One region of the Gordonia sp. DT30 genome, then DNA from elsewhere that is predicted to be linked to it. Evidence: riboswitches for the same ligand, from Rfam matches in the RefSeq annotation. Region 1 holds a riboswitch; the other holds the start of a gene.
The links. A riboswitch is a leader RNA that binds a small molecule or an ion and turns the genes downstream of it on or off. The one in region 1 is predicted to bind thiamine pyrophosphate.

Region 1 (14,712 bases):
TCGGTTCGGCGTCGAGCTGAGCTATGTGACCCAGGCATCTCCGGACGGGCTCGCGCAGGCGTTCACCCTCGGCGCCGACCACATCGGCGAGGATTCGGTCGCGCTGGTGCTCGGCGACAACATCTTCTACGGGCCGGGTCTGGGGTCGCAGTTGCAAGGCTTCGGCCACGTCGACGGCGGTGCGATCTTCGCGTACTGGGTCGCCGACCCGAGCGCCTACGGCGTCGTCGAATTCGACGAGTCGGGTACGGCGATCTCGTTGGCGGAGAAGCCCGCTGCGCCCAAGTCGAACTACGCGGTGCCGGGGCTGTACTTCTACGACAACGAGGTCGTCGAGATCGCGCGTCGGCTGACTCCCAGTGCGCGAGGCGAATACGAGATCACCGACATCAACGCCGAGTACCTGCGGCGCGGCAAACTGCGGGTGACGGTGTTGCCGCGGGGTACCGCGTGGCTCGACACCGGAACCTTCGACTCCCTGCTCGACGCCGGAAACTTCGTGCGCACAGTCGAACAGCGGCAAGGGCTCAAGATTGCGGTTCCCGAGGAGATCGCCTGGCGCCGAGGCTATCTCGGTGACGACGAGCTCGCGGTCTGCGCGGAACGGCTGCGCAAGTCGGGGTACGGCGATTATCTACTGGAAATACTGGCCCGCGGAAAGGGATTCGCGTGAAGGTTCGACCTCTGTCCATCGACGGTGCGTGGGAGTTGTCGCCGGTCCTGCACGGCGACGCCCGCGGGGTGTTCACCGAGGCGTTCAAGGCCGATGTGCTCGCCGAGACCATCGGCCACCGCTTCGACCTCGCGCAGGTCAACCTCTCCGTGTCGGCGGCGGGGGTGCTGCGCGGCGTGCACTTCGCCGACGTCCCACCGGGCCAGGCCAAATACGTGACCTGTGCGGCGGGGGCGATCCTCGACGTCATCGTCGACATCCGGGTCGGGTCACCGACATTCGGCGCCCACGACACCGTCCTCCTCGACGACGTCGACCGGCGTGCGGTGTATCTCTCGGAAGGACTCGGGCACGCCTTCTGTGCACTCGCCGACGACTCGGCGGTCACCTACCTCTGCTCGACGGGCTACAACCCGGGTGCCGAACACGGGATCGATCCGATGGATCCGCAGCTGGCGATCGACTGGCCGACCCTCGCGCGCGAGGGGACCCGGCTGGACTATGAACTATCCGCGAAGGATACCGCCGCGCCGGGCCTGTTCGAGGCCCGCGACGCGGGTCTGCTGCCGCGATACGACGCGGTCATCGCATATCTGCGGGGCTGACGCACGAGCGCGGGATTCAGCGGGTCCGGGAGGCTCAGGCTGCGCCGGGGTACGGGGGCAACTCCGGGGTGAACAGCCAGTCCCGCCACAGTTCCTGCAGTGGGGCAGGCGAATGGTTGGCCGCGAGGGCGATGAAGTCCTCGGTGGTCACCGACCCGTAGCGGTATTTGTCGGTCCAGCGGTGCAGGAGAGCGAAGAAGTTGCCGTCACCGATCGACAACCGCAGCGCGTGCAGGGTCAGCGCGCCACGCTTGTAGACCCAGTCGTCGAACATCTTTCGTGGCCCCGGGTCGGCGAGGGTCACGCGCACCGGGGTGGCCGCGAGTTTCGCGTAGTAGTGCCGGGCCCACTCGTCGGCGCTGCGCCCACCGGACCGCTGACTCCACAACCATTCGGCGTAGCAGGCGAATCCCTCGTGCAGCCAGATGTCGCGCCACCGGGCCAGCGTCACCGAGTTGCCGAACCACTGATGCGCGAGTTCGTGGGCGACGAGTCGCTCGGATCGGGACGTGCCATCGCAATGATTGGCGCCGAATGTCGAAAAGCTTTGCGCCTCAATGGGTATTTCCAGCGGATCGTCGGTGACGACGACGGTGTACCGCGGAAACGGATACGGTCCGAACATCTCGACGAAGGCGTCGATCATGTCCACCTGCCGGGCGAAATCCACCTTGAGGTTGCTCGACAAGCGCGCCGGGAACACCGCGTCGACCGGGATCGGTCCGGTGGCCAGCGAGACCTTCTTGTACGGACCGATCTGGATGGACGCCAGATACGTCGCCATCGGCTCGATCTGCTGATACACCCACGTGGTCTGCGCCGCGCGGACGCGCTTGGATTCCAGGACTCCGTTGGCGAGTGCGAAATACGGGCTGTCGGTGGTGATCGCGATTCGGTAGGTGGCCTTGGCGACCGGATGGTCGTCGCACGGGAACCACGACGCCGCGCCGTTGGGCTGATTGGCGCACAACGCACCCTCGGTGAGTTCTTCCCAGCCGACCTCACCCCATGCACCGCGGATCGGCCGGGGCGAGCCGTGATAGCGCACCACGATCGTCATCGCACCGCCCGGTGGGATGGGCGTATCGGGGACGATCGTCAGCTTCTTGTTGCGATGGGAGTAACGCACCCGTTTGCCGTCGACGCTGACCCGCGTGACGCTCAGCGTCCCGGCGAGATCGAGCGAGAGGCGCGTCAGGTCGACGTAGGAGGTCGCGGTGAGGGTTGCGGTGCCCTCGAGCCGATTGCCGGTGACCCGGTATGCCAGCTCGAGGTCGTACCGCGAGATGCGGTACCCGAGGTTGCCGTTGGCGGGGAGATACGGGTCCAGCTCATCGGCCGGCGCCCCGAGGAGGGGCTGTCGCGACGTCCTGGCCGACTTTCCGCGCACTCACATCTCCTTGTTGGTGACGATCGCGTGTCGGGCCCCGCCTCGGGAGCCGAACTTGCGGACACTCACAGTACCCGCCGAATCATGCGGGGGCATGACATCTCGACACGCATACCCGTACGGTGAGCGGACCGCTGGTCGAAAAATCGCCGCCGGCATCAGCTCTGGGCGTCGTCACGACGTTGCCACCGGCACCGACGTTGCCACCGACACCGAAGCTGCACCCGACAACGAAACTTCAAGACCGACAGTAAGGAAGAAACATGCTCCGAAGCATCGCGCTCCTGATCGCCCGGGTGATCCTCGGATTCATCTTCATCATGCACGGCTGGCAGAAGCTGCACACCAACGGAATCGGCGCCACCAAGGACTTCTTCACGTCGGTCGGCGCTCCGTGGCCGGAGTTCTCCGCGTACTACGCGACGTGGGTCGAGTTCGTGGGCGGCATTCTGCTCATCCTCGGGCTCGCCTTGCCCCTGGTCTCGATCCTGTTGATCATCGACATGATCGGCGCCATCGCCACCGTGCACTGGGACCACGGATTCTGGAATCCCGACAACGGTTACGAGTTCCCGCTCGCGCTCATCGCGGGACTGCTCGCGGTCGGGTTCGCCAACGCCGGCGCCTACGCCGCCGATCACTACCTGCCGCGGCCACGCCGAACACGGTCGTCGGCGGTCTGAGAATTTCCCGAGCGCCGGCGCTTTCCCGAGCGCCGGCTCAGGCCACCAACCCGTCGATCGTCGTGCGGTCGAACGCGGCGCCGTCGATGTCGGGCAGATGAGATCGCAACACGCCGAGGTGGGCCAGTACGCCGTCGGGGTGACGCAGGCCCACCCCGTCGATCGCGCCGGGGGAGACCAGGGATTCGGGATCGAGGCCGTGCCGGTGGGCCAGCGCCGCGCCGAGTAGTCGGCGGGCCTGGTCCTGATCGACGTCCCAGAGCGCGTCGGCGGTCAGCAGGTAGAGCCGGACGGCCGGCGGGTAGTCGTCGAGATGCACGAGCGCCCACGCCCAGTGCTTGGCGACGTCGACGGTGTCGGACTCGCCACGTCCGTGTGTGCGGACATACTTGCCGTGCAATTCCCGGCACAGGCCGCTGGCGTCGGCCCACAGGCCGAGCTCCGACATGCAGCGCACCGAGTCGTGGAGATTGGACAGATACATCGGTGAATACGGTCCCTCGCGCCGCGACCGGATCTCCCGCAGCACCGAGAACTCGGCCAGCGCCTGCTCGAAGTCGCCCGCGAAGAGCAAGGACCGGGCTTCGTCCTGCATTTCCTCGATCACCCCGACATTGTGACCGAATGCGCGCCCGATCGTGATCCATTTCACAAAAGCGTCACGCGTCCGTAGCCTTGCCGCCCGGCCGAAGTTTCCGACTGCGGTGGCCACGAGTGAGCTCGCCTGGCATCGTTGAAAAGGTGAGCGGCTACGAGAACGACACCACCCCAGAAGGCTCGGACGGCGAGTACAGCCTCGACCCCGACGATCAGCTGCCCTCGGAGGACACGCTCGTCGATCGTGGCGTCGACGACGTCCTCGACGAGGGCTACTCGCCGCCCGACTACGAACCCAAGGGCGCGCAACACGGTCTGACGACGCAGGAGATGCGCGAGGGCGAAACCCTCGACGAGAAACTCTCCGAGGAACGACCGGACGTCGGCGCGAGCGATCCGCTCGACGACATCGCCGCCGACGAGCACCGCAACTGGCGCTCACACGAGTCCGACGCCGACCCGGAGTTCGGTGAGGACACCGATCAGGTCGGTGACCGCCGGGCCGGCCGGCTGGTCGCTCCCGACGAAGGCGACGTGCGCGACGACGAGGCCGATTCGGTGGCCGCGGACTGGGGGATCGCCGGTGCCGGTGCCGGTGCAGAAGAGGCCGCCGTCCACGTCGTCGACGACGAGGACGAGGGGCGGTCCTGACCGTCGGGCCAGCTTGTTCCGCGGGGGCCGTTGACAGTCGGGTCGTCGTCGCCAACGATGGGAGTGCGCGGGTCCGACGTTTCCCCGCGTCCGCACGCCACGGGAGGATCTCCAGTGAGCATCACCGAACGTATATCTCGCAGAACCGATCACGACAGCAGTACTGATCAGGACTCCGGTACCGATCAGACACTCGCGCAACGCTTCCGAGAAGTCCGCGAGCTCACCGATCTGCTCGCGTCGCGATTGTCGGCCGAGGACCAGACGCCACAGTCGATGACCGAGGCGAGTCCGGCCAAATGGCACCGGGCACATGTCACCTGGTTCTTCGAGGAATTCGTTCTCCGTCGCGATCGGGGGTATGTGGTCTATGACGACACCTACCGGTACCTGTTCAACAGCTACTACGAGGCGGTGGGGCAACGACATCCGCGGCCCGACCGTGGGCTGGTGACCCGGCCGGGTGCCGACGACGTCACGCACTACCGCAACTACGTCGACGCGGCGATGGCCGACGCACTGTCGCGCGGGTCGCTCGACGAAGACGCCCTCGACCTCGTCGAGCTCGGCTGCAATCATGAACAGCAACACCAGGAATTGCTGCTCATGGACATCAAGCACCTGTTCTCGACGATCCCGCTGCAGCCCGGGCCGGTCTACGTCGACCGGGATCTCGACTCGCCGACCACGCCCGGCCCGATGACCTGGCGGTCGGTGCCCGGCGGGGTCGTCGAGGTGGGCACCGAGTTCGGTGGCGGCTTCTCCTATGACAACGAGGGACCCCGCCATCGAGTGTTCCTCGAGGACTTCGAGATCGCGCAACGGCCCGTCACCAACTCCGACTGGCTGGAATTCATGGCCGACGACGGCTACCGGCGCCCGCAACTGTGGCTCTCCGACGGATGGGCGCAGATCCGCGAGACCGGCTGGGACGCACCGGGTTACTGGCGATGCGAGGACGGCGAGTGGTCGACGTTCACGTTGTCGGGACGGCGTCGCCTCGTGCCCGCCGAACCCGTCGTGCATGTCTCGTTCTACGAGGCCGATGCGTTCGCCCGGTGGGCCGGGGCACGCCTGCCCACCGAATTCGAGTGGGAGACCGCAGCATCGGGGGTTCACGACCATCGTGGCGAGCTGCTAGATCCGGACCGATGTCACCCACGTTCGGTCGGCTCGGCGATGATCGGCGATGTGTGGGAATGGACGGCGAGTGCATACCTGCCCTATCCCGGTTTCGTACCGGCCAACGGGGCGGTCGGCGAATACAACGGAAAGTTCATGTCCGATCAGCATGTGCTGCGCGGCGCGTCGGCCGTCACCCCCCGCGGCCACGAGCGGCTCACCTATCGCAACTTCTTCCCGGCCGCCTCGCGCTGGGTCTTCGCCGGACTGAGGTTGGCGCGGTGACGGTCGGCGCACCCTCCGGGACTCGTTCGGGCGCAGCTCACGGGCTCGCCGCCGACGCCCTCGCCGGCCTGTGGAGTGCTCCGCCGGTGCTGCCGACGAAGTGGCTCTACGACGAGCGCGGCAGCAGACTCTTCGACGAGATCACCCGGCTGCCCGAGTACTATCCGACCCGACGCGAGACCGCGATCCTGCGTGCCCACGCCGACGACGTCGTCGCGCGCACCGGTGCATCGATGATGATCGAATTCGGTTCGGGCACTTCGACGAAGACACGACTGCTCCTCGACGCGTTCGCTGCCGCCGGTCGCCGATTCACCTATGTCCCGCTCGATGTCAGTGCCGAGATCCTCGCCGAATCGTCGGCGATCCTCACGCGTGACTATCCGGGCATCGGCGTCGCACCGGCAGCAGGCGATTTCACCGATCCCGATCTGACGCTGCCCGATTCCGATGGTCCGCGGGTCGCGGTCTTCCTCGGCGGCACCATCGGCAACTTCACCGACGCCGACCGTCGGCGGTTCTTCGCCGTACTGGCCGGTGCACTGGCCCCCGGTGACTTCTTGCTGCTCGGCGCGGATCTGATCAAGGACACCGGACGTCTCGTCGCCGCGTACAACGACAAAGCCGGGGTGACCGCGGATTTCAACCGCAACATGATCGAGGTGTTGCGGACCGGGCTCGACGCGACCGGCCTGTACGTCGACGACTTCGACCACCTCGCCCGGTGGAATCCGGTCCGGCACCGCATCGAGATGTGGTTGCGCGCGCGCCGCGACGTCGACGCGTACTTCGGTGTGCTGCAACGTGAGTGGACGCTGGCCGCGGGTGCGGAGATCCGGACCGAGATCAGTACGAAGTTCGAACTGCCGGTACTGGGTGCGGAGCTCGACGACGCCGGGTTGCGGCCGGTGACCAGTTGGACCGATCCGTTCGGCGACTTCTCCCTGACGCTGACGCGACGCTGAGCGATCGATTCGCCGACGCGGGACCCGGTACCCGGCCCGTAATGTGTGGCATGCTGTGCACGGTCAGAAAACTGACAACGCACAACTCATCGTTTAAGGAGCATCCCGATGTGGGGTTCATTCTGGAACTTCCTGTGGTCGATGGTCATCATCTTCGCCTTTGTGGCGTACCTGATCGTCCTCTGGTACGTGATCGCCGACCTGTTCCGAGACCGCAAGGCGTCCGGGTGGTCGAAGGCCGTCTGGGTCATCTTCCTGATCATCATCCCGTATCTGACAGCGCTGGCGTACCTGTTGTTCAAGGGTCAGGGGATGGCCCAGCGCGCGCAGGCAGCTGCGGTCGAATACAAGAAGGATTCCGACGACTACATCAAGACCGTCGCGGGTACTTCGCCGGCACAACAGATTGCGGATGCGAAGTCGCTGCTCGACTCGGGCGCGATCACCCCGGAAGAATTCGAGCACCTCAAGTCCAAGGCTCTCGCACACTGAGGCCACGGCAACTGACTGTCCGGCACGCTGCTGACTGTCCGGCAGGCTGCTGACCGTCCGGCACGGGCGGGCCCTCGTACACCGAGGGCCCGCCCGTTGCCGTCAGGTCACAGGATCTCGGGTTCGGTCCCGAACGGGTTGTCGGTGTGGCCGACGAGGTCGGCAACCGAGTCGATGACATGGGTGGGGCGATAGGGGAACAGTTCGACCGTTTCGATGGTGGAGATTCCGGAGAGCACCAGGATCGTCTGCAGTCCGGCTTCGAGCCCGGAGATCACATCGGTGTCCATGCGGTCACCGATCATCAGCGTGTGTTCGGAATGTGCGCCCATCTTGCGCAGCGCCGACCGCATCATCAGCGGGTTGGGTTTGCCGACGTAGTACGGGTCGCGATTGGTGGCGCGCGAGATCAACGCGGCCACCGCGCCGGTGGCCGGCAGGGAACCCTGCGTGGAGGGGCCGGTGGCATCGGGGTTGGTGGCGATGAACCGGGCGCCGCGTTCGACCAATCGGATCGCGGTCGTGATCGCCTCGAACGAATATGTCCGGGTCTCCCCGAGTACGACGTAGTCCGGGTCGGCGTCGGTGATGACATAGCCGACTTCGTGGAGCGCCGTCGTCAGCCCGGACTCGCCGACCACATAGGCCGAACCTCCCGGACGCTGGGTGTCGAGGAAGCGTGCGGTGGCCAGTGCCGAGGTCCAGATCGAGTCCTCGGGGATGTCGAGGCCGGTCCGCAGCAGACGTGCACGCAGGTCGCGCGGCGTGCGAATCGAGTTGTTGGTGAGCACGGTGAACGGAATGCCGTTGTCGCGCAACTCGTCGATGAGGGCGTCGGCGCCGGGGATCAGATGCTCCTCGCGGGTGAGAACGCCATCCATGTCCATGAGGTAGTTCCAGCTCATGGCCCCACGCTAGCGGACGGCGACGCCGTCGTCCGCCGTCCGGTGAACCCGCCACAGCGGATTCACCGGGCCGTGTCCGGCGCCGAGCGGATAGGCGGCCTGCAGGCCGCGCGTCACCCACGTCTTCGCGAAGGCGACCGCGTCGGGGACCGAGTAGCGGTGGGCGAGCGCGGATGCGATGGCCGCGGCGAGGGTGTCCCCGGCGCCGTGATCGTGGCCGGTGTCCACGCGGGGATGCGTGAACTCGGCGAATGACGCGCCGTCGAACAACAGGTCCGGGCTCTGCGCACTGCCGCGCAGATGCCCGCCTTTGACCAGCGCCCACTGCGGACCGAGGTCGTGCAGTGCGCGCGCCGCGTCGCGCTGGGTGGACTCGTCGACGACCTCGATGCCGGTGATCAGGCGAACCTCGTCGAGATTCGGCGTGACGATCGTCGCCAGTGGGAACAGCTTGTTGCGCAGCGCATCCAGCGCCTCGGTGGCCAGCAGCTGATCGCCGTGCATCGACGCGCACACCGGGTCGAGGATCAGGGGTGCCGCGCCGTCGCGGCCGATGCCGGCGTCGACGCAGGCGTGCGTGACCGCTTCGATGATCGGCTCCGACGCCAGCATGCCGGTCTTGGCGGCACCGACCCCGATGTCGGAGACGACCGAATCGATCTGTGCGGCCACGACCTCGGGGGGGATCTCATGAAAACCGCTCACCCCCAACGAGTTCTGGACCGTCACCGCCGTCACCGCGACGCAGCCGTGCAGACCCAGCAGAGCAAAGGTCCGCAGGTCGGCCTGGATGCCCGCGCCGCCGCCGGAATCCGAGCCGGCGATCGTCATCACCCGGACCGGCGTCGAACCCGGTGCGGCCGTGGGCAACAGCGGTGGATCGCCGGTATCCGCCGAGCCGGCCTCGCTGCCCGGCGAGTCGGTCATGCCGGGTTCCCGGCATCGATCGGCAGGTAGATGCGGCCGCCGGCGTCGGCGAATTCGGCAGACTTGGCGGCCATCTCCTCGGCGATCTTGCGATCGATGTCCTCGGCGGTGACCAGATTGTTCTCCTCGGCATAGGTGCGCACATCGGCCGAGATCCGCATGGAGCAGAACTTGGGACCGCACATCGAGCAGAAGTGCGCCGTCTTGGCCGGTTCGGCGGGCAGGGTCTCGTCGTGATATTCGCGGGCGGTGTCGGGGTCGAGGGCCAGATTGAACTGGTCGGTCCACCGGAACTCGAAGCGCGCCTTGGACAATGCGTCATCACGTTCCTGGGCGCGCGGGTGTCCCTTCGCGAGGTCTGCTGAATGCGCGGCGATCTTGTAGGTGATGACGCCGACCTTCACGTCGTCGCGATCGGGCAGTCCCAGGTGTTCTTTCGGGGTGACGTAACACAACATCGCGGTGCCGGCCTGCGCGATCATCGCCGCCCCGATCGCCGAGGTGATGTGGTCATAGGCGGGTGCGATGTCGGTGGCCAGCGGTCCGAGCGTGTAGAAGGGTGCTTGTTCGCAGAGTTCCTCCTCCAGCCGTACGTTCTCGGCGATCTTGTGCATCGGCACGTGGCCGGGGCCCTCGATCATCACTTGCACCCCATGCGATTTCGCCTTTGTGGTGAGTTCGCCCAAGGTGCGCAACTCGGCGAATTGGGCTTCGTCGTTGGCATCGGCGATCGAGCCCGGCCGCAATCCGTCACCGAGGGAGAAGGTGATGTCGTAGCGGGCGAAGATCTCGCACAGCTCGTCGAAGTGGGTGTACAAGAAGGATTCCTCGTGATGGGCCAGGCACCAGGCCGCCATGATCGAGCCGCCACGGGAGACGATGCCGGTGACCCGGCGGGCGGTCAGTGGCACGTAGCGCAGCAGCACCCCGGCGTGCACGGTCATGTAGTCGACACCCTGCTCGGCCTGCTCGATGACGGTGTCGCGGTAGATCTCCCAGGTGAGTTCGGTCGGATCGCCCTTGACCTTCTCCAGCGCCTGGTAGATGGGGACGGTCCCGACCGGGACCGGCGAATTGCGCAAGATCCATTCGCGGGTCAGGTGGATATCGGACCCGGTCGAGAGATCCATGATGGTGTCGGCGCCCCAGCGGGTGGCCCAGACCATCTTCTCGACCTCCTCGGCGATGGAGCTGCTGACCGCCGAATTGCCGATGTTGGCATTGATCTTCACCGCGAAGGCCTTGCCGATGATCATCGGCTCGGACTCGGGGTGCCGGTGGTTGACCGGGATCACCGCGCGGCCGGCGGCCACCTCGGTGCGCACCAGCTCGACCTCGACGTCTTCGCGGGCTGCAATGTAACGCATCTCCGGTGTGACGAGACCGGCACGGGCCCAGGCCAATTGGGTGGCTGCCCCATCGACGGGTGCCGGCCGTTGCCACGACTCGCGGGTGCGCGGCAGCCCCTTGTCGACGTCGATGACGGCATCGGTGTCGGTGTAGGGCCCCGACGTGTCGTAGACGTCGAGATGTTCACCGTTGGTCAGATGGATGCGGCGCTGCCCGATTCGCAGGTCACCGATCTCGAGATGATGTTTGGTGCTGCCCTCGATCGGGCCGGTGGTGAGGATGTCGCTCCCGACCGTGCTCTCGGTGGCTGCATTCTCGGTGGTTGCGGCATCGGTGGGCACACGTGTTTTCATGGTCGATCTCCCTACGCCGGCATTATCCGGACAGGTTCGGGCGGTCGGCGACCGCCAGTCGCCATCTCAGCCCCCGGAACGTGGGAGCCCCCGCGTGGTGAAGTTGTATGAGCGTTGCGTCACGACTGTGCGCAGTGGCCACCCTACCCGCAAGGTCCCGGACCCGGCTGCCGGATGTCGGCTGCCCGGCGTTGGTTGCTGATGCACGTTGCTGTTGCCGGGGTGTGTGTCGGCTTTGTTCACAGGCAATTTGCGCGCGAAAGACTTGCGCCTACGTAACCGTAGGGTATTGTGTGATCGGGATCACAGAGAGGATCTGTCGTTCGGGGGGAGCCGAGCGACGCAATTCGTCGTCTCAGCACGACGTGATGAGGGGTGAGGACCAATGAATCGCAAACACCGGCACCGCCCGCCGCAGTCGGCGCAGTCGATTCTGCAGCAGATCTCGCAGGTCGTCCACAATCCGTCCCGGGAGAGATTCGAGCTCTGGGTGGCCGGTGACCTCGTCGGCGTCCTGGGCTATTCGGTCGAGGAGGCCGATGGTCAGCGGACCATCACGGTGTTGCACACGGTGCTCTATGACGAATACACCGGCCACGGACTCGGAACGCGACTTGCGCGTGGAGCCCTCGCCTACATCCGGGACCAGGGCGCGCGGGTGCGCCCGGTCTGTTCGTTCACCAAGGACTTCCTCGACGGGCATCCCGGGATCGTGCCGTTGGCTCCGATCTGAGATTAGGTTATCCTGTCCTCACATTTCGAGGAGAGGGGCCGTTCGGCATGGCCGAGACAAGCCAGAAAGCAGCGTCGCGCGGATGGCAGGGGGCAGTTCTCAAGCTGCTGCGCGCCGATGACTACGAGTTCACCGTCACCAGTACCGATACGATCACCGACCACTACCTGCGGATCGGGTTGCGTGGCGGTGGCCTGCTCGCCGACCACCCGATCCATCCCACGATGTGGGTGCGGCTCTGGTTCGAGTCGGACGGCAGTGCGCACCAGCGGGGGTACACGATCGTCGACCCGGACGCCGGCACCGACACCTTCTTCATCGAGTTCGCCGTCCACGAGGGCGCCGCGCTGCGGTGGGCGCTCGCCGTCCGGCCCGGCGACACCATCGGCGCCACGTTCATGGGGTCCAAGTTCACGATTCGGAATCCGGCGCCGGCAGGCTGGCTGATCGCCGGCGACGCCGCATCGCTGCCGGCGATCAACTCGCTGCTCGACGCGTTGAGCGAGACGCTGGCTCCCGGGGCGGCGACGATCTGGTTCGAGTACTCGCACGCCGACGATCGTGAGCTGCCGATCAGGGTGCGTCCACAGGACACCGTGCACTGGATCGAGCGGGGCGCCGACGGGACTGCGATCGTCGACGCGGTGCGCGCCGCGGCGGCCCCGCAACCCGATCACTTCGGCTGGGTTGCACTGGATTCGGTGGCCACTCGAGCCGTGGCGCAGGTGTTCCGGACGGAGTACGGACTCGGGAAGAAGGGTGTCAAAGCCCAGGCGTACTGGCAGGTCGACTCGAAATGAGCTATCCGACTACACAAGACACCGCCGGGAATGATGCGGCGGCCGACCAGTCGGGCGAGGCCGCCGGCTCGTCCCTGAACTGGCCGACGGTGCTGGCCTCGGCCGGCATCGCGGCGGTCACCTCGGCATTGATCGTGACGATCGGCGTCGTCGGACTGCTCGTCGCCGACAATCGCGGGGGGCTGCAGAGCACGGCGGCCCAGCCGACCGTCGTGAACCTCGGCGCACCGAGCCCGCAGGCGGCCGCGGCTGCGGCAGCGCCCGGACCGACGACACCGCAGGCGCCGGCCGGCCAGACGCCCGAGCCGGCTCCGACGGAGGCAGTCCCGCCCGCAGCCGGTGCGGTGGCGCCGACCGCCGCCTCCGTACAGCAGAGCACCGTACAGCAGAGCACCGCGCCGCAGGCCCCCGCACAGCAGAGCGCCGCGCCCGCGGCGCTCTCCGCTGCGCAATTGACCACCAAGGTCAAGGTGGCCATGAACACCGGTGCCTCCCGGACGGCGCGCGCAGCCGAATTGCAGGGTGGGCAGCGGGCGCTGACATCCGTCGACGCGGTGGCGCGACTGATGGCGGCCTATCCCGATGCCGGCTTCAGTTACCAGATCGTCGGTCCGGTGGCCGTCAACGCCACCACGCAGACAGCGCAACTGCAGATGTCGTTGGTGGGCAACGGCTCTCGATACAAGCCGATGAAATGGATATGGCTCGACGACAAATGGAAGCTCTCCAACGAAAGTGTCTGTGTGATCGCCGCCTACGCGATGGTGCCGTGCTCGGTATGAGAACGCGAGGGGTAGTGAGCAGAATCCGGATACTGACCGCCGTCCTCGCGGCCCTGATCGTGGCCGTCGTCGCCGGGTGTTCGGCGCCGGCGGACGACGATGCGGGCGGCTCGGTGCAGCTCAACCTGCCCGACGGGAGATCGGTGACGATCCCGCACACACCCCAGCGGATCGTCACCCTCGGCGGGCAGTGGACCGATGTGCTGTTGTCCTTCGGGCGCAAGCCGGTCGGCTACTACGACGCGATCCAGACGACCGCCCATCAGCTTCCGCCGTGGTACGGCACCGAACTCGCGGACTCGACGCCGCTCGACCCGAACGGCGACATCGTCGCCGCCGTGGCCACCCTGAAGCCCGATCTGATCGTCGCACCCGGATTCGCCTCGATGAGTGGGGTTTTCGACAAGCTGACCGAGCTTGCCCCGACCATCGACAAGATCAGCGGCGCACAGGTGGACCCGTGGCCGGACATGGTGACGCTGATGGGCACCATCCTGCATCAACCGGATAAGGCCAAGGAGATCATCGCCGGTGTCGACGGCAAGATCGGCGCCATCGCGAACGAGTATCCGGGACTGAAGGGCAAGACCTATTCCTTTGCCTACATGTATGGCTCCGACCAGATCTCGGTGCTCGGTGATCCGAATGACGGGGCGGGAAAACTGTTCGCCTCGCTCGGCCTGACGATGGCGCCCCGGCTGATCCAGCAGAGCCGCACCAGTGGGCAACCGCGCGTGCAGATCAGCGCCGAGAACATTCCCTGGCTAAACTCCGACCTACTCGTGATGGCCACGCAGACAGACGATTTGCGTACCCGACTCGAGAGCCTGCCGGGCTACCGCAACCTTGCGTCGGTGAAAACCGGTGCCGTCGCGATGCTGAACCAGATGCAGATCACCGGACTCAACGAGCCGGCACCCAAGGCCACCGTCTACGTCCTCGACCAGCTCCGGCCGGCCCTGGCCCGGGCGGCCGGGCAGTGACGCGGGCGCTCGGCGGGGGGCCGCCACGGTGACACGTTCAGGCGCGCAGATCCACCGCGGCCACCGCCACGCCCGCATCGGCCCAGCGGGCCGCCGTGGCGCGCCGGGCCGCGGGCGAGGTGATCAACAAGAGAGCGAAGGCCGCGGGCGGATCTGCGACATCGCGATAGTGGTCGCGATAGAACACCATGGATTCGGCGAACCAGGTGAAGGCGCGCGCCGAGGATGTCAGGACGTCCTGCGCGTCGGTGATGACGGTGAGGAGGCCCGTCGTGCCGGCGGGCCGATCGAGATCGCGCATGCAGTCGTCGAAGGCGTCGGCATTGTGGCCGAAATAACCAGGGAAATCCCACTCCTGCGCGAAGGTCGAGAAGAGGTCGTCGCGGGTCGTCAGGCGCGGACCCTCGATCCGGACG
Region 2 (14,712 bases), on a different contig from region 1:
TTTTCGCCGAGATCGCCGGATATGGTGTCCCACGAATCCATTTCGGCGTCGGCACCGGCGAGTTGCTCGCCGACATGGCCGCCCCGGCCGATGTCATCGGGGTCGACTGGCGGGTGCCGCTCGAGGAGGCGGTGCGCCGCATCTCCGGGCCAAAGGCCGTGCAGGGCAATCTCGATCCGACCGTCTTGTTCGCCGGCCCGACGGTGCTCGAACGCGAGATCCGATCTCTCCTCGCCGACGGTCAGCGCGCGCTCGCGGCCGGGGCTATCGGCCACATCGTCAACCTGGGACACGGTGTGCTGCCCGACACCGATCCCGATGCACTGACCAGGGCCGTCGAACTCATCCATTCGTTGTGACGCCCACCCGGATCGCGATCGTCGGCGGCGGGATCTCCGGTCTCGTCGCCGCCTATCGTCTGCGCCGCGCACTGGGCCCCGAGGTCACGATCGACCTGTACGAGACGGCGTCGAGGCTCGGGGGAGTTCTGCGGACCGTCGACGTCGCCGGTCAGCCCGTCGACGTGGGCGCCGAGGCGTTCATCGTGCGGCGCCCGGAGGCGGTCGACCTGGTGACCGAACTCGGCCTCGCCGACCGCATCGTCTCGCCGACGCCGCGTCGTCCCGCGATCTGGGCACGCGGCGATCTGCATCCCATGCCGAGCCCCGCACTGATGGGTATCCCGGCGTCCGCCGATGCGGTGGCCGGACTCGCCGACGCCGATGATCTCGCCCGCATCGGCTCCGAGCCGCAGCGCCCGTTCGCCTGGCGGCCGGGAACCGACATGAGTGTCGGTGAACTCGTCGCCGGCCGCTTCGGGCCGTCGGTCGTCGCGCGCAGCGTCGACCCGATGCTCGGTGGTGTGTATTCGTCACTGGCCGCCGACATCGGTGTGCGCGAGGCGATCCCGGCCCTGGCGGCGCGACTGGACGACGGGTCGCCGAGTCTGTCGAGAGCGGTCGACGACCTCCTCGGGCGCGGCGGCGCCTCGGGTCCCGTGTTCGGCGCACTGATCGGCGGATACCGGATCCTCATCGAGGCCCTCGCCGCCGCGGCCCACCCCACCGTCCGGACCGGCGCCACGGTCGCTGCGGTGACCCCGGTCGCCGATCGCTGGTCGGTGCGGACCGAAGGCGTGCCTGCCGCCGACGCCGGCTACGACGGGGTCATCCTTGCCGTACCCGCGTGGGTCACCGCACAGCTTCTCGCACAAGCATTTCCGGACGTCTCCGCACCGCTGGCGTCGGTCGAACCCGCCTCGTCGGTGGTGCTGTCCATCGCACTGGCCCCCGCGACACCGTTGCCCCAACACTCCGGGGTGCTGGTGGCCACGGGAGAAGAATTGCGCCCCAAGGCTTTCACGTTGTCCTCGCAGAAGTGGGCGCATATCGGCTCCGGCGACGCCCCGGTGTCGGTACGCGCCTCCTTCGGGCGATATGGCGATCCGGTGCCCGATGCGGCAACCGTTCCCGACATCGACTCGAGGGTGCGCTCGTGGGCGCTGGCCGATCTGGACCGGATCTGTGCCGCGGCCGGGCTGGCTCCGGTCTCGGCACACGTTCTCGGCACCCGGCTGCAACGCTGGACGGGAGGACTGCCCCGTTACGCACCCGGCCACCTGACGCGGATGCGGGAAGTGCTCGACGCGGTTCCGGCGCGCCTGGCTCTCGCCGGGTCGTCCTACGCAGGTGTCGGCGTCCCCGCCTGTATCGGTCAGGCGGGGCGAGCTGCCGACCGGCTGCTCGCCGGTCTCGGCTGAGCAGTTACTGGGCGCTTGGGTCCAAAGACCTGGGTGCGGCCGACAGCGGTCCGGAGTGGCACCATGGATTCATGAGCCGCTTGGACTATGCCGAACTGAACTCCACAATCCGCTATCTGATGTTCTCGGTGTTCGCCGTCCGGCCGGGTGAACTCGGCGACGACCGCGACTCGGTGAAGTCCGACATCACCGACTTCTTCAAGTCGCTGGAGGACACCGACGTCATCGTGCGCGGCGTCTACGAGGTGTCGGGGATGCGTGCCGACGCCGACTACATGATCTGGTGGCATGCCGAGAAGATCGAGGACGTGCAGGCCGCCTATAACCGGTTCCGTCGCGAGACCGCCCTGGGCCGCGCCAGCACCCCGGTGTGGAGCAACGTCGCGGTGCATCGGCCTGCTGAGTTCAACAAGAGTCACATCCCGGCCTTCCTCGCCGGCGAGGAGCCAGGTAACTACATCTGCGTCTACCCGTTCGTGCGGTCCTACGAGTGGTATCTGCTGCCCGACGAGGAGCGCCGCAAGATGCTCGCCGACCACGGCAAGGAAGCGCGCGAATACAAGGACGTGCGCGCCAACACCGTCGCCTCGTTCGCGCTCGGCGACTACGAGTGGCTGCTGGCGTTCGAGGCGCCCGAGCTGCACCGGATCGTCGACCTGATGCGCGACCTGCGCGCCACCGAGGCGCGGATGCACGTGCGCACGGAGACGCCGTTCTTCACGGGGCCGCGGGTCGAGCCCGCCGCGCTCGTCGACACGCTGCCCTGACGCGGCGGCCGGCCTACTCTTCGGGTTCGAGTGTCAGGCTGATCGAGTTGATGCAGTAGCGCAGGTCGGTCGGGGTGTCATAGCCCTCGCCGGCGAACACGTGCCCGAGGTGACTGCCGCAGTTGGCGCAGAGCACCTCGGTGCGGCTCATGCCGAGCGAGTCGTCGACACGCTCGATGATCGTGTCCCCGGCCAGAGGCGAGAAGAACGACGGCCAGCCGCAATGTGATTCGAACTTTTGGTCACTGCGGAACAGTTCGGCGCCACAGGCCCGGCAGCGGTACACACCGGTGGTTGTGGAGTCGGTGTACTCGCCGACGAATGGGGCCTCGGTACCTGCCTGCCGCAGCACACGATATTCAGCGGGCGTGAGACGTTCCCGCCACTGTTCGTCGGTGAGATCGGCCAACTCGGCGGGCGTCTGCTGGGCGGGGATATCGGTCATGGTTCCACCGTACGAGCCCGTCACAGCACTCGCCAGCCTCGGTCATCGCAGCGGACGAGATCTCATCCGCCGACCGGCTGGGACCCGACGCCGCCGGCTTCCGTGGACGGTGTGTGCGCCGGGGCGGCAGTCACCGGGTCGGCGGGCGCCGACCAGTCGCGCCAGCTACCGGCGACGCCGTCGCGCCGCATGTCCAGGTACCGGAACAGCAGGGCGCAGAACACCGCGATCATCAGTAGCGACCAGCCCCAGGTGACCTTGTTGTATTCCAGTTGCCGACCGAAGTCCGGCCAGCGAACGGAATTGAAGGCATCCAAGGTGAAGCAGCCGTAGACGCCGAGCCAGGCCGGCCAGTTACGCATCGGCGAGCCCGGGATGAACACCGACATCACCAGCGGGAACAGCAGCATCGAGTAGTAACCCTGCCCGAGCGAACCGACCAGGAACGTGGTGCACAGCAGCACGCCGGAAGAGGTGGTGAGCCAGAGCAACTCGTTGGTGTGGCGGTAGTAGCGGTAGAGGAACCACAGTGAGAAGACCGCCATCACGCAGAATGCGATCCGCAGGACGATGATGAGCCAGTCGGCGACGCCGAAGTAGGCGCCGTTGCCGACGATGGAGCTGTTGTAGTAGTCCCGGGCTTCACCGAGGTAGGGGATCGTACGGGTGACAAAGGATTTCGGGTCCGCCGACACCGGCCACGCCACGATGTTCAAGATCACCGGAACGGCGATGGCGCTCACCAGGATCCGCCAGCGTCCCACCAGCAATGGCAGGAGCAGCAGCGGTACGAGGACGGGTTTGACCGCGAACGTCAACCCGATGAGGACACCCGCCCACCAGTCCTGCCTGCGCAGCATCAGGATCAGGAACGCGAGAAGGCCGAGCAGCACGAAGGCGTTGAAGTTGGTGAAGACGAGTGTGTGGGTCACGGTTTCGGTGCTGAAGAAGAAGAACAGCACCGTGGGCAGCACCCACGACCGCGCGCCGAAACCGAACAGCCGGGTGATCAGATAGGCACATACGATCAGCACGACGACGCTGAGGGCGATGAACAGCCAGCGGGCGCGCTCCGGGTCGATCACCGCCAGCGGCGACATCAGCAGGGTGCCCGACGGGGGATACAGGTAGTGCGGATCGACCGTGTTGAGGTTTTCCGCGTACACCGGCTGCCGGTTCAGGAACGCCAGCGCCGCGTTGTACACCGGCCGGAAGTCGTCGGTCCGGTCACCGTTGACGCCCAGAAGGACCGACCGCTGGAAGATCATCATCACGGTGATCGGCCACAGCACCAGCGGGATGATGCGCTGTGCGGGCATCTGCGGGTAGAGGTACCTGTCGAGAAAGGCCACCCGCGAACCGTACTACGTGCGCCCGGAACGGCTCGACCTTCCCTGGCCGCCGCGTGGGATCTCCCGGGCCGCCGGTTTGGCCGTCCCCAGGGGTCAGCTCGGGCAGCCCCGTTCCGACGGACCGGCCAAGGGAGTGGAGGCGACGTAGTCGGCGACGACATCGGCGACGCAGCTGCTGCGGGCGAGCGCCGAGTAGCCCACACCGTTCCAGCTCACGCTCACCGGCGAGGTCCGCGCGCGGGTGAACAAGGCGTCGAGGCCGGTGGCGCCGGTGCCGCCGTTGATCGGGTCGCCCGGGTTGCTCAGGACCAGTGGTGCGACCGGAAAGGTGCTGGGTGGTGCGACCGCCTCACCGGCGGCCCATCCGTTGCACCGCATCAGCGACAGCGCGGCGTCGGCGCCGGTCAGTGGATTCGATTTGGACCAGGTCGTGATCAGGTTCGCGATCTCGTTCTGGCTGACCGGTCCGGTGACATCGTTGCAGTCGGCGACGATCTGCCCGTCGGTGAGTCGCAATGCATCGGCCCGGCCGGCGAGGTCGGCGAGTCCTCCGGTGTCGCCACGATCGGCGGCGGCGATCGCCGAGGCGACGCCGCCGATGCCCTCTGGGGAATTCGGGGCCAGCGCGATGCCGGTCGTGATGGCCGCGAGCGCCTCGGTGTCGGAGAGCGGGCCGAGATGGCCGGTACGCCCCTTGGCGAGGACATCGGCGATGACCGATGCCCCGCTGGCGCCGAGCGCGCAAGCGGGGCCGAGGACCGAGCAGCGTTGGCTGAAGGTGGTCAGTGCCGCCTGCACGCCGGTCGCCCGCGCCGCAGCGGTGTCACGGGCGTTGGCGCCGAACGGAGTAGGGGTGTCGAGGATGATGCGACCCGTGCGGCCGCCATACAGAGCGCTGTAGGCGATGGCGACGTCGGAGCCCTCGCCGACACCGATGAGGCCCAGTTGTGGGACCGCCCAGCGTTTGCGCAGGGTTTCCAGATCGGAGGCGGCCGAGCGGATTCCGAACGCGAGCTGGTCGGGGGAGAGCGTCTCGGTGCACCCGTCGGCGGCTTCTCCGGCCGCCCCGGCCAGGTCGCTGATGCGGCGATCCTGCGAGGTGCCCCGCGTCAGACCGTTGTCGGCGTACGTGTGCCGGTCGGCGCGCGTCAGACAATCCACCGGGGTGCTCTGGGGGATACCGCGCCGATCGACGGCCACCACCGGATGCTTGTCGAGCAGGGTGCGGCCCGAACCCGACGCGAGCAACAGCAAGGTCCGCGAGGATGGCATGTCGGTGCCGGAGGTGAGCACCAGTGGCGCGGCGTCGGCGGGTGTTTGTGGGGTGCTGATCCGGGTCATCCCGACCGACAACGTGGATTGGGGCCGATCCGGGTTGATCGCGGAGGGCAGATCGGCACAGTCGATTCTCAGTCCGGACGGGGCGGCCGTTCGGTAGTCGCCGGCGATCTTCGGACCGCAGGCTTCCCACGCCAGGTCATGCGCCGGTTTCTGCAGCGTCGGTGCCTTGGCCGGCGCGCTGGATGAGGCGGGGGCCGGGCCTGCCCCGCCGCCACCCGGCACGAGGGGTGGTCCCGGGTTCGGTCCGACCGCGCACGCGGACACGCCGACCAGGGCGGCGGCGACGCTCGCCACCAGCAGTCGCCGTCGCCACGGTGTGGTGTGTTCCGAGATCACCGGCGACCGAGTACCGCGCGGCACGATATATCTCCCCAAGGCCATGACGGCGAGCGTAGCCAACCGGTCAGCGATCACGTGCCCAGCGGGTGAACACGAATCCCTCGTCGTCGGAGAGAATGTGCGCTGCGCGCATCCGTGCGAGCTCGCTCAGCGCCGGCCCGGCGAGGATGCGGGTGGCGTCTCCGGCCGCGAGGGTCGGGCTGGTGGTCAGGCACAGTTCGTCGAGGAGCCCCTCGGCGACGACCGTTCGGAGCAGGCTCGGGCCGCCCTCGCAGAGCACACGGGTCCTGCCGAGTCGTGCGAGATGTGCCAGCACACTGTCGAATCGGACCTGGCCGGTCCCGCAATCGAGCAGGGTGGCGCCGTGTTCGGTCAGCGCCCGCCTGGCTGCGGCGGGCGCGTTCGTGCAGGTGAACACGACGGTGGCGGGGTCGGCGAGTGGGGAATAGTCGGTGTCGATCGACAAGGAGTTGCTGATCAGCGCCAGCATCGGTGCCGCGGACCGGCCTGCGCGCCGGCGGGCGTCGGCGAACACCGCGTCGGGCCCCGGCTGGTGGTAGCCCTCGGCGATGGCCGTGCGCGCGCCGACGACCACCACGTCGGCAAGACCGCGCAGCACCCGGAAGATCGCGCGATCACCGCTACCGCCGAGCCCGCCGGATGTCCCTTTGACCGCGGTCGCTCCGTCGATCGAGGCGATCATGTTGGCCCGGACAAAGGGCTTCTCGAGTGCGTCAGGGTAGCGATAGAGACCGGCGATCTCGAGTAGATCCCCGGCATCGCCGGGGTCGGCGGATGTGACCTGGGTCGCTTTGTGCTGGTGGAGCATCATTCCTCGTGGTCGGCTGTGGCTATCCTGCCCCAATGGTGGCACGTCTGTCCGACCGGAACCCGGTGGTCTCTCCCGAGCAGCTGATCGAGGAGATGGTTCCGCCGTCCACCTTCGATTCGGTGAGCTTCGACAGCTACATCCCGGACCCCGACGAACCGTCGCAGACGGAGGCGGTCACCAAGGCCCGCGACTTCGTCGAACGTGCCAAGAAGGCGCGCGGCGGCAAGAAGGGACTCTTCTCCCGCAAGCAGACCGCACAGGGGGTCGGGCTCTACCTCGACGGCGGTTTCGGGGTGGGCAAGACGCACTTGCTCGCGTCGATCTATCACGCGATGCCCGCGCCGAAGTCGTTCGCGACATTCGTCGAGGTCACCCATCTCGTCGGGGCGTTGGGCTTCATGAATGCCGTCGAGCGGTTGTCGGAGCAGAACGTGCTGTGCATCGACGAGTTCGAACTCGACGACCCGGGCGACACCATGATCGTGTCGCGGCTGCTGACCGAACTGACCGCGAAGGGGGTGTCGATCGCGGCCACGTCGAACACGTTGCCCGGACAGCTCGGTGAGGGCCGGTTCGCCGCCCAGGACTTCTTGCGTGAGATCAAGAAGCTCGCTGCGATCTTCGAGACCATTCGCGTCGACGGACCCGACTACCGTCATCGCGACCTGCCGCCCGCCCCGGAGCCGAGGTCGGACGACGACCTGGTCGCGTTGGCCTCCTCGACCGACGGCGCCACGCTCGACGACTTCGATGATCTGTGCGCTCACCTGGCCAAATTGCATCCGTCCAAATACAAAGCACTTGTCGACGGCGTATCCCTGGTCTGCATCGAGGGCGTACATCCCGCACCGGATCAGTCGGTGGCGCTGCGACTGGTGGTGCTCGCGGACCGTCTCTACGACGCCAACATCCCCGTCACAGTCTCCGGTGCCAAGCTCGACGAGATCTTCACCGAGGAGATGCTCGCCGGTGGCTACCGGAAGAAGTACTTGCGCGCCACATCGCGCCTGCTGGCGTTGTCGAGGTTCGCGGAGTCCGCGGTCTGAGGCTCGTCACCGGCTCAGGTGCCGGACCAGGACGTAATCGTGTTCGATCGTGCCGTTGAGATCGAACGTCTTCACTCCGGCTCGACTGAACCCCATCTTTGCGTAGAACCGTTGTGCCCGAACGTTTTCCTGATTCACCCCGAGCCACACCGACGCCGCGCCGCGGTTGTCGGCGCGTGCGATTGCCGCGCCCATCAGCAGCCGCGACGGCGAGTCGGTGCGGCCTTTCGCATGATGATCGGGCAGTACGTAGACCTTGGACACCTCCGACGACGGCCGATCCGTGATCAGCGCGGCGACATCGGGATCGGCCGGCTCGCGATGGCGCACGAGGGCATACCCGACGGGCGTGTCGTCGGCGGTGCGGGCTAGCAGCACGTCGGAGTCGGCGGCGGCGATGTATCCGGCGAAGTTCTCGGGGCTCAGGTGGGCGCGGATGAACCCCGCGATGTCATCCGGGTGTGAATGCGGCGGACAGGCCAGCGGGAACGTCGAGGCGGCCAGCGCGGCCACCAGACCGGCATCTGCCGGATCCGTCACGAGGTCGACGATCACCTCGGCGGGTTCCGGCTGGGCGGACATGCTCGTCATGGCTGCCACGATAGCCCCGGGATGATCGGCGCTCAGGCGGTGCGGCCGCCGATCCCGGAGAGCATGTGGACCTCGGGGAAGCGGTGCTGCGGGTCCGGGTGGCTCAGCGTGCGCCAGTGCTCCTCGAAGCCGGCGGCGGCGAGATATTCGGCGAGGGTGTCGGGATGCCACCGCCACGCGCGCGCGACGGCATGGTCGAATTCGTGGACGCCGGGTTCATCGGCGCTCTGCGCGGCAACGAGGACCATCGCGTGCGCAGGCAACCGGCGACGCCACGACGTGAGCACCGCGGGCATCAGTTCGGGGGATAGGTGAATGAGGCTGAACCGGGCGAGAATTGCATCGACGCGGGACAGTTCCACCTCGTCGAGCCCGGCGTCGCCGTAACGAAAATCGATGTGCGGGTGGGTCGCGCGTCCTATGCCTACCATCCCGCTGCTCGGATCCACGGCGATGACCTGCACGCCGCCGGCCGCCAGATGTGCTGCGACGTGGCCGATTCCGCATCCCACGTCCACGACGACGGGATCGTCGGCGCGAGCACGGACAGTTTCGGTGAAGACCTCGATCGAATGGCGCTCGAGCGGTGTGGTGAATGCGGTCGGAAAGGTTGTCGCGTAGAGCTGCGCCAGTGCGTCGTATCCGGGTTGGTGAGCCATCGACGGGGACGTCAGTTCTTGACCAGTCCGCCGTCGACGACGAGGTTCTGACCGGTCACCGCGCGGGCCCACGGGGAGAGGAAGAACAGCACCGCGTCGGCGAACTCACGCGGCGTGGTCACCGACCGTAGCGGGGTGGTGGCGGCGATCGCGTCGAAGACGGCCGACGGGGTCGCGGCGCTGGCGTCGGTGGTCCGCAGCAGACCGCCGGAGACCATGTTGACGTTGATTCCGTCGGGTCCGAGATCGTGCGACAGCGTGCGTGTCAGGGCCAGCAGCGCGGCCTTGGCGGCGGTGTAGTCGTGATACGGCACGACGGGATTCTGAAATAGGTTGGTCCCGATCGTGACGATGCGGCCGCCGCCGCTCGCGCGCAGTCCGGGCAGCGCCGCCTGTACCGTGTTCAGCGCACCGCCGACGACACCGCGGAACTGGGCGTCGAGTTCGGACCAGCTGAGGTCGTCGGCATGCGAGCGCGCATCGCCGTTGAACGAATAGTCGGGCAGCGCATTGGTGACAACCGCGCTGATCGGCCGATCGAAATACGTTGCAGCAGTGTCGATCATCGATCGGACGGCGTTTGGGTCGGCGACATCGGCGGCGATCGCCACGGCGCGTGGCCCGATCTCGGTGGCCAGTGCGGCCGCCGCGTCGGCGCTGCGACGATAGTTGATGACCACGCGCGCGCTCTCGGCCGCCACGGCGCGGACGATCTCGGCGCCCAGACCGCGGCCGCCGCCGGTGACGAGTACCACGTGATCGGAAATCGGCAGTGCAGCAGGCACGGTGACCATCCCTTCGCCAGTCCGAACTGGTGCAGGTTCGACGGGTGTGATCTCAGCCGGCCGGATGCCGGCACCCCGTGTCAGAGAGCCATCAGATCGTATGGGTGCCGCGGATGCAAGAAACCCGCCGGCGAGCGGCGGGTTTCGTGGTGCGCGATACAAGGATTGAACTTGTGACCTCTTCCGTGTCAGGGAAGCGCTCTCCCACTGAGCTAATCGCGCAGGATATGGAATTGGAGGTGGCGACGGGAATCGAACCCGTGTGCACGGCTTTGCAGGCCGTTGCCTAACCACTCGGCCACACCACCAGATGCGAGTTCACTCGCGCCGAGCGGATGACGGGATTCGAACCCGCGACCCTCACCTTGGCAAGGTGATGCGCTACCAGCTGCGCCACATCCGCATGTTCCCTGAGCCGATCCGATCGCTCAGGACGTGCTGCGCAACCATATTCGATGGGCCGCCCATACGCCAAATGCGCAGGCGCGTTCCACGCACCGGCGGCGGAAATTGCTCACGAATCAGGTGCGGCCGACAGGAGTCCGAGAGCGCCGAAAACCCGCCGGTACGCGGCGGGTTTCGTGGTGCGCGATACAAGGATTGAACTTGTGACCTCTTCCGTGTCAGGGAAGCGCTCTCCCACTGAGCTAATCGCGCGGGATATGAAATTGGCGGTGGAGGTGGCGACGGGAATCGAACCCGTGTACACGGCTTTGCAGGCCGTTGCCTCACCACTCGGCCACACCACCAGATGCGAGTTCACTCGCGCCGAGCGGATGACGGGATTCGAACCCGCGACCCTCACCTTGGCAAGGTGATGCGCTACCAGCTGCGCCACATCCGCATGCCCGCGAGCGATCTTGTGGACCATGGTGCTCGCGGCGCGGGACAGAACATTATCCGAACGTCACGGAGATACCAAATCGGCTGGTCTCAACTCACCCTGACACACAGGGAGCTGCCGAGATGTCGCGGATCTGGGGGGCTCGGAGCGGCACGCAGGAGACGACCTGCATTTTGCCGAACACGACCTTCGCCGTGTAACCTTCCTCCTCGTGCACCGGCGCCCCGAGCGCCGGCCACACGGTCCCGTGGCTCAGTGGAAGAGCGTCCCGTTCACACCGGGAAGGTCGCTGGTTCGATCCCAGCCGGGACCACTCTGTTGCCGATATTCACACCGCTCACCGGTCCGGTTCTTCCTCCTCGCCCTTGTGACAGGTCTATTCGGTGCTCCACGCGCGGTTGATCGCCTCGGCGTAGCCGTCGGAGTCTGTGGAGCCGGCGACCGCGATGCGACCGTCGAAGACCGTGAAGGGCACGCCGGTGATGCCGAGTTCACGGGCTTCGGTCTCGTCCGCGCGAACCGTGTCGGCAAACTCGTCACCCGATAGGACTGCTTCGACCCGGCTTCGGGGGATGCCGAGGCGGTCGGCGTGGTCGGCGAGCACGATGTGGTCATAGACGTCGGCGCGACCGCTGAACAGTGCTCGTTGAAGATCGCCGAGCAACTCCCCGGCAAGCCCAAAGGTGTCGGCGAGGTGCAGGACCCGGTGAACGTCGAAGCTGTTCGACAGCACCCGATCTCCGGTGTAGGGCAGCCCCTCGTGGTGGGCGATGGCAGCGACCTTTTCCTCCATACCCATGGCTTCGGTGGGGGACAAGCCGTATTTCGCGCGGAGAAGCTCAAGGTTCGGCTTCGACTCCGCCGGCATGCCCGGGTCGAGTTCGAAGGAACGGACCTTGACGGTGATGGCCTCGGCGTACGGCGAAGATCCGATGGCCTGATCGAGCCGATTCTTGCCGATGTAGCACCACGGGCAGGCGAGGTCACCCCAGACATCGATCTGGAGCCGCTTACCCTGTGGTGCTGCCGCCGACGTCTGCGTTGGTGTCGATCTGGTCATTGTCGAATGTCCTTTTACTTGTGTGGAGGGTGGTTTCTTCGGAGCGTGGTGTCGACGCGGGTGCGTCAGTTGGCGACCCGGTCGGGGTCTGCCTGCTCGGGGTCCGACTGCTGGGGGTTCGTCTGCTCGGGGTTCGCCTGGGCGGGAACGGACTTGGGTGTGGCCGGAAGCAGTGCGGCGACAAGGGTCAAGACGAGGCTGACCGCGGCGATGATGACAAAGACGGTGCGGTAGCCGTGGACGATACCGTCCGCCGCGCTGAGTCCGGTGTGAGTGGCCGTGGTGGCTGCGACGGTGACCAGGAGTGCGAGCCCGATCGCTCCACCGACCTGACGGGACATGTTGACCAACCCTGATGCGAGACCGGCGTGTTGGTGGTCGATCCCGATCGTGGCGGCCGCGACGATCGGCACGAACATCAGACTCATCCCGGCCCCGGCGACGAGCGTCGGCCCCAGTACATAGATCGCATAGTCGGAGTGGACCGGGATTCTCGACAGCCATGCCAAGCCGCCGGCGGAGACGACGCTGCCGACGATGAGCAACAATCGCGGACCGAACCTCGCCACCAGTCTCTGACTCGCGATCGCGCCGATCGCCGTCATCACGGTCATCGGGACCAGCGACAGGCCGGTGCGGACGGCGCTGTAGCCGAGAACCTGCTCCTCATACAGGGAGAGGAAGTAGACGACTGCGGTCAGGGTCACGCCGAGGCCGGCGAAGAGGATGTTGGCGATGGTCAGTGGACGATGGCGAAAGATACTCAACGGGACCAGCGGGGCAGCGGTGCGGGTCTCGATGACCACGAAGGCCGTCAGCAGGACCACGGCGGCGAGCAAGGCTGCGATCACGTTCGCCGATCCCCACCCCTTACTGCTCGCGGCCGACAGGCCGTACACCAGGGCGACCACCCCGAGCGTGGCCGTCACCGCACCGGGGACGTCCAGGCGACGCCAATTGCTGACCGCGGCGGCGGGCAGCAGGCTGATCGATGCCACGACGAACAGGACGATCCCGATGGGCACGTTGATGAGCAGCACGTACCGCCAGCCCAGTGCAGAGGTGAGTACTCCTCCGAGCACCAGCCCGGCCGCGCCGCCGATCGAGGCTGCTGCCGACCACAAGGCCAACGCGCGAGTTCGGTGATGGGCGGCCATCGGGCTGGTGATGATCAGGCTGATGGTGGCCGGCGTCATCGCGGCGGCCCCGAGTCCTTGTACGAAGCGGGCGACGAGCAACCATTCGCTGTTCTGGGCCAGACCGCCCGCCAGGCCGGCGAGTGTGAAGATCACCAGTCCCGTCAGGAACACCCTCTTCTGCCCAAAGAGGTCCCCGGCTCGTGAGGCGAGCAGCAGGAAGCCGCCGAAGGTCACGAGATAGCCGTTGATGACCCATTGCTGGCCGTCGACGGACAGCCCGAACTCCTCATGTATCCCGGGCAGGGCGACGTTCACGATTGTGGTGTTCATCACCAATACGAATTGAGCTGTGCAGGCGATCGCGATGATCACCCAGACGGGCACCCGTAGCGTCGGGGCGCCGGTCGGGGATTCGGCGGATTTCGGTGTGGTCATGCCTGCCTTCTCGAGCGTCTGGTAGTTACTTGTTGTGTGTCACCAGATCGTCTGTGAGTATTGGGTCATGCACAAGAAGGCACTTTCATGTCAGTAGGGCACATCGAGACGTCTGTCCCGCTCGGTTCGAGCGAGGACTGCCCGACTCGAGAGATTCTCGATCGGGTCGGAGACAAATGGAGCGTTCTGGTGATCGTCTTTCTCGGCCGGCGCACCCACCGGTTCAACGAGCTGTATCGCGCGATAGACGGCATCAGCCAGCGAATGCTCACGCTCACGGTGCGCGCTCTCGAGCGCGACGGGCTGGTGAATCGCACGGTCTACCCGACCGTGCCACCCCGGGTCGACTACGAACTGACCGAGCTCGGCCGGACGCTGCTCGATCCGATCGAAGCCCTCAACGCATGGGCGAACGCCCATCGTGACGACATCCGGGCCGCGCGTGCACGGCATGATTCCGAGTCGACGGCCGCCGCTGCCCAGGCCGACTGATCCGGCCGCAGTCGGCCGGGCAGCGCTTTGGGTGCCGTGAGAATTCGTAAAGCGCTGCGACGCAAGGATGATCCCGGTTCACGGCTCGTCGGCAGGGGCCGACGGGTAGGTCGATGTAGACTCGCCGACCGGAATTGTGTTCCTTGAACCGGGGCAGGTCAACACTGTGGGGCCTCCCGATCCTCCCGGTTCAGCGGACCATTCGTCGATGCCACCGAATTGCTGTTGAAAGGTCGAGGTCTGTAGCGCATGCTCGTCAACGAATCCCTATGGCAGGAACTGCCGGACGACGTGGCCGGTGCCGTGTGCGCGCCGTGGCCGAATGTCGTTCGCCGGAGCCGCCGTCGGACCCAGGGTGCCGATGCACCCGCGACCATCGACGAAGGCTGGGACAAGTTCGTCTACATCGTCAGCTGTCTGTCCCGGGGCGCCCGGAGCATGAGCGGGAACATCCGCGTCGGCGGTGAATGGACCCGTCCCGGTGTCGAGACACCGCAAGTGGTCGAGGATGTCGTCGACGAGGCGCGCGCAGGCATCGATCAGGAGAACTTCCCGGCAGCCATCATCGTGTGCGCGGACAAGGGCACCGGGGCGGTCCGCCGGGCGGTCATCACCGGACCTGCCGCCTGGCGATGGTACGTGCCGTTGGCTGACGAGCAAGATGCCTACCTGGCAGATTTGTTCGGAGAGGTTGTGGCACAACCTGTTTCCCAGTGGGAGCCGCTGACAGTGGAGCATTCGGTGCACCCCGGTGTGTTGGCTCGGTTGCGCGCGCCTGCGGTGGCCGCCGACGGAACCGAGATCGCAGTTGCGCCGAGCGTCACAC

Region 2: it holds a riboswitch for thiamine pyrophosphate, as region 1 does, so the genes downstream of both, ACLQ3C_RS03630 (3-oxoacyl-ACP reductase) here and thiC (phosphomethylpyrimidine synthase ThiC) in region 1, are expected to answer to the same signal.

The regions. Positions count from the first base shown of each region.
Region 1 covers NZ_JBNCLY010000005.1:28,816-43,527, reverse strand. The annotation lists gene rfbA (glucose-1-phosphate thymidylyltransferase RfbA) at 1-673, shown strand, start outside; gene ACLQ3C_RS06865 (dTDP-4-dehydrorhamnose 3,5-epimerase family protein) at 670-1,278, shown strand; gene ACLQ3C_RS06860 (M1 family metallopeptidase) at 1,313-2,668, opposite strand; gene ACLQ3C_RS06855 (DoxX family protein) at 2,932-3,351, shown strand; gene ACLQ3C_RS06850 (hypothetical protein) at 3,389-3,958, opposite strand; gene ACLQ3C_RS06845 (DUF5709 domain-containing protein) at 4,093-4,599, shown strand; gene egtB (ergothioneine biosynthesis protein EgtB) at 4,714-6,006, shown strand; gene egtD (L-histidine N(alpha)-methyltransferase) at 6,003-6,971, shown strand; gene ACLQ3C_RS06830 (SHOCT domain-containing protein) at 7,080-7,463, shown strand; gene ACLQ3C_RS06825 (HAD-IIA family hydrolase) at 7,571-8,368, opposite strand; gene thiD (bifunctional hydroxymethylpyrimidine kinase/phosphomethylpyrimidine kinase) at 8,378-9,295, opposite strand; gene thiC (phosphomethylpyrimidine synthase ThiC) at 9,292-10,998, opposite strand; TPP riboswitch at 10,989-11,102, opposite strand; gene ACLQ3C_RS06810 (GNAT family N-acetyltransferase) at 11,384-11,731, shown strand; gene ACLQ3C_RS06805 (siderophore-interacting protein) at 11,779-12,531, shown strand; gene ACLQ3C_RS06800 (hypothetical protein) at 12,528-13,313, shown strand; gene ACLQ3C_RS06795 (ABC transporter substrate-binding protein) at 13,337-14,296, shown strand; gene ACLQ3C_RS06790 (barstar family protein) at 14,334-14,712, opposite strand, start outside.
Region 2 covers NZ_JBNCLY010000002.1:347,767-362,478, forward strand. The annotation lists gene hemE (uroporphyrinogen decarboxylase) at 1-359, shown strand, start outside; gene hemG (protoporphyrinogen oxidase) at 356-1,759, shown strand; gene hemQ (hydrogen peroxide-dependent heme synthase) at 1,831-2,526, shown strand; gene msrB (peptide-methionine (R)-S-oxide reductase MsrB) at 2,540-2,971, opposite strand; gene ACLQ3C_RS03600 (glycosyltransferase family 87 protein) at 3,034-4,323, opposite strand; gene ACLQ3C_RS03605 (alpha/beta hydrolase) at 4,417-6,045, opposite strand; gene ACLQ3C_RS03610 (dihydrofolate reductase family protein) at 6,068-6,832, opposite strand; gene zapE (cell division protein ZapE) at 6,868-7,881, shown strand; gene ACLQ3C_RS03620 (GNAT family N-acetyltransferase) at 7,888-8,463, opposite strand; gene ACLQ3C_RS03625 (class I SAM-dependent methyltransferase) at 8,505-9,131, opposite strand; gene ACLQ3C_RS03630 (3-oxoacyl-ACP reductase) at 9,143-9,916, opposite strand; TPP riboswitch at 9,907-10,004, opposite strand; tRNA gene ACLQ3C_RS03635 (tRNA-Val) at 10,064-10,138, opposite strand; tRNA gene ACLQ3C_RS03640 (tRNA-Cys) at 10,151-10,224, opposite strand; tRNA gene ACLQ3C_RS03645 (tRNA-Gly) at 10,247-10,319, opposite strand; tRNA gene ACLQ3C_RS03650 (tRNA-Val) at 10,499-10,573, opposite strand; tRNA gene ACLQ3C_RS03655 (tRNA-Cys) at 10,592-10,665, opposite strand; tRNA gene ACLQ3C_RS03660 (tRNA-Gly) at 10,688-10,760, opposite strand; tRNA gene ACLQ3C_RS03665 (tRNA-Val) at 11,002-11,073, shown strand; gene ACLQ3C_RS03670 (DsbA family oxidoreductase) at 11,137-11,820, opposite strand; gene ACLQ3C_RS03675 (MFS transporter) at 11,886-13,394, opposite strand; gene ACLQ3C_RS03680 (winged helix-turn-helix transcriptional regulator) at 13,482-13,886, shown strand; gene ACLQ3C_RS03685 (hypothetical protein) at 14,136-14,712, shown strand, end outside.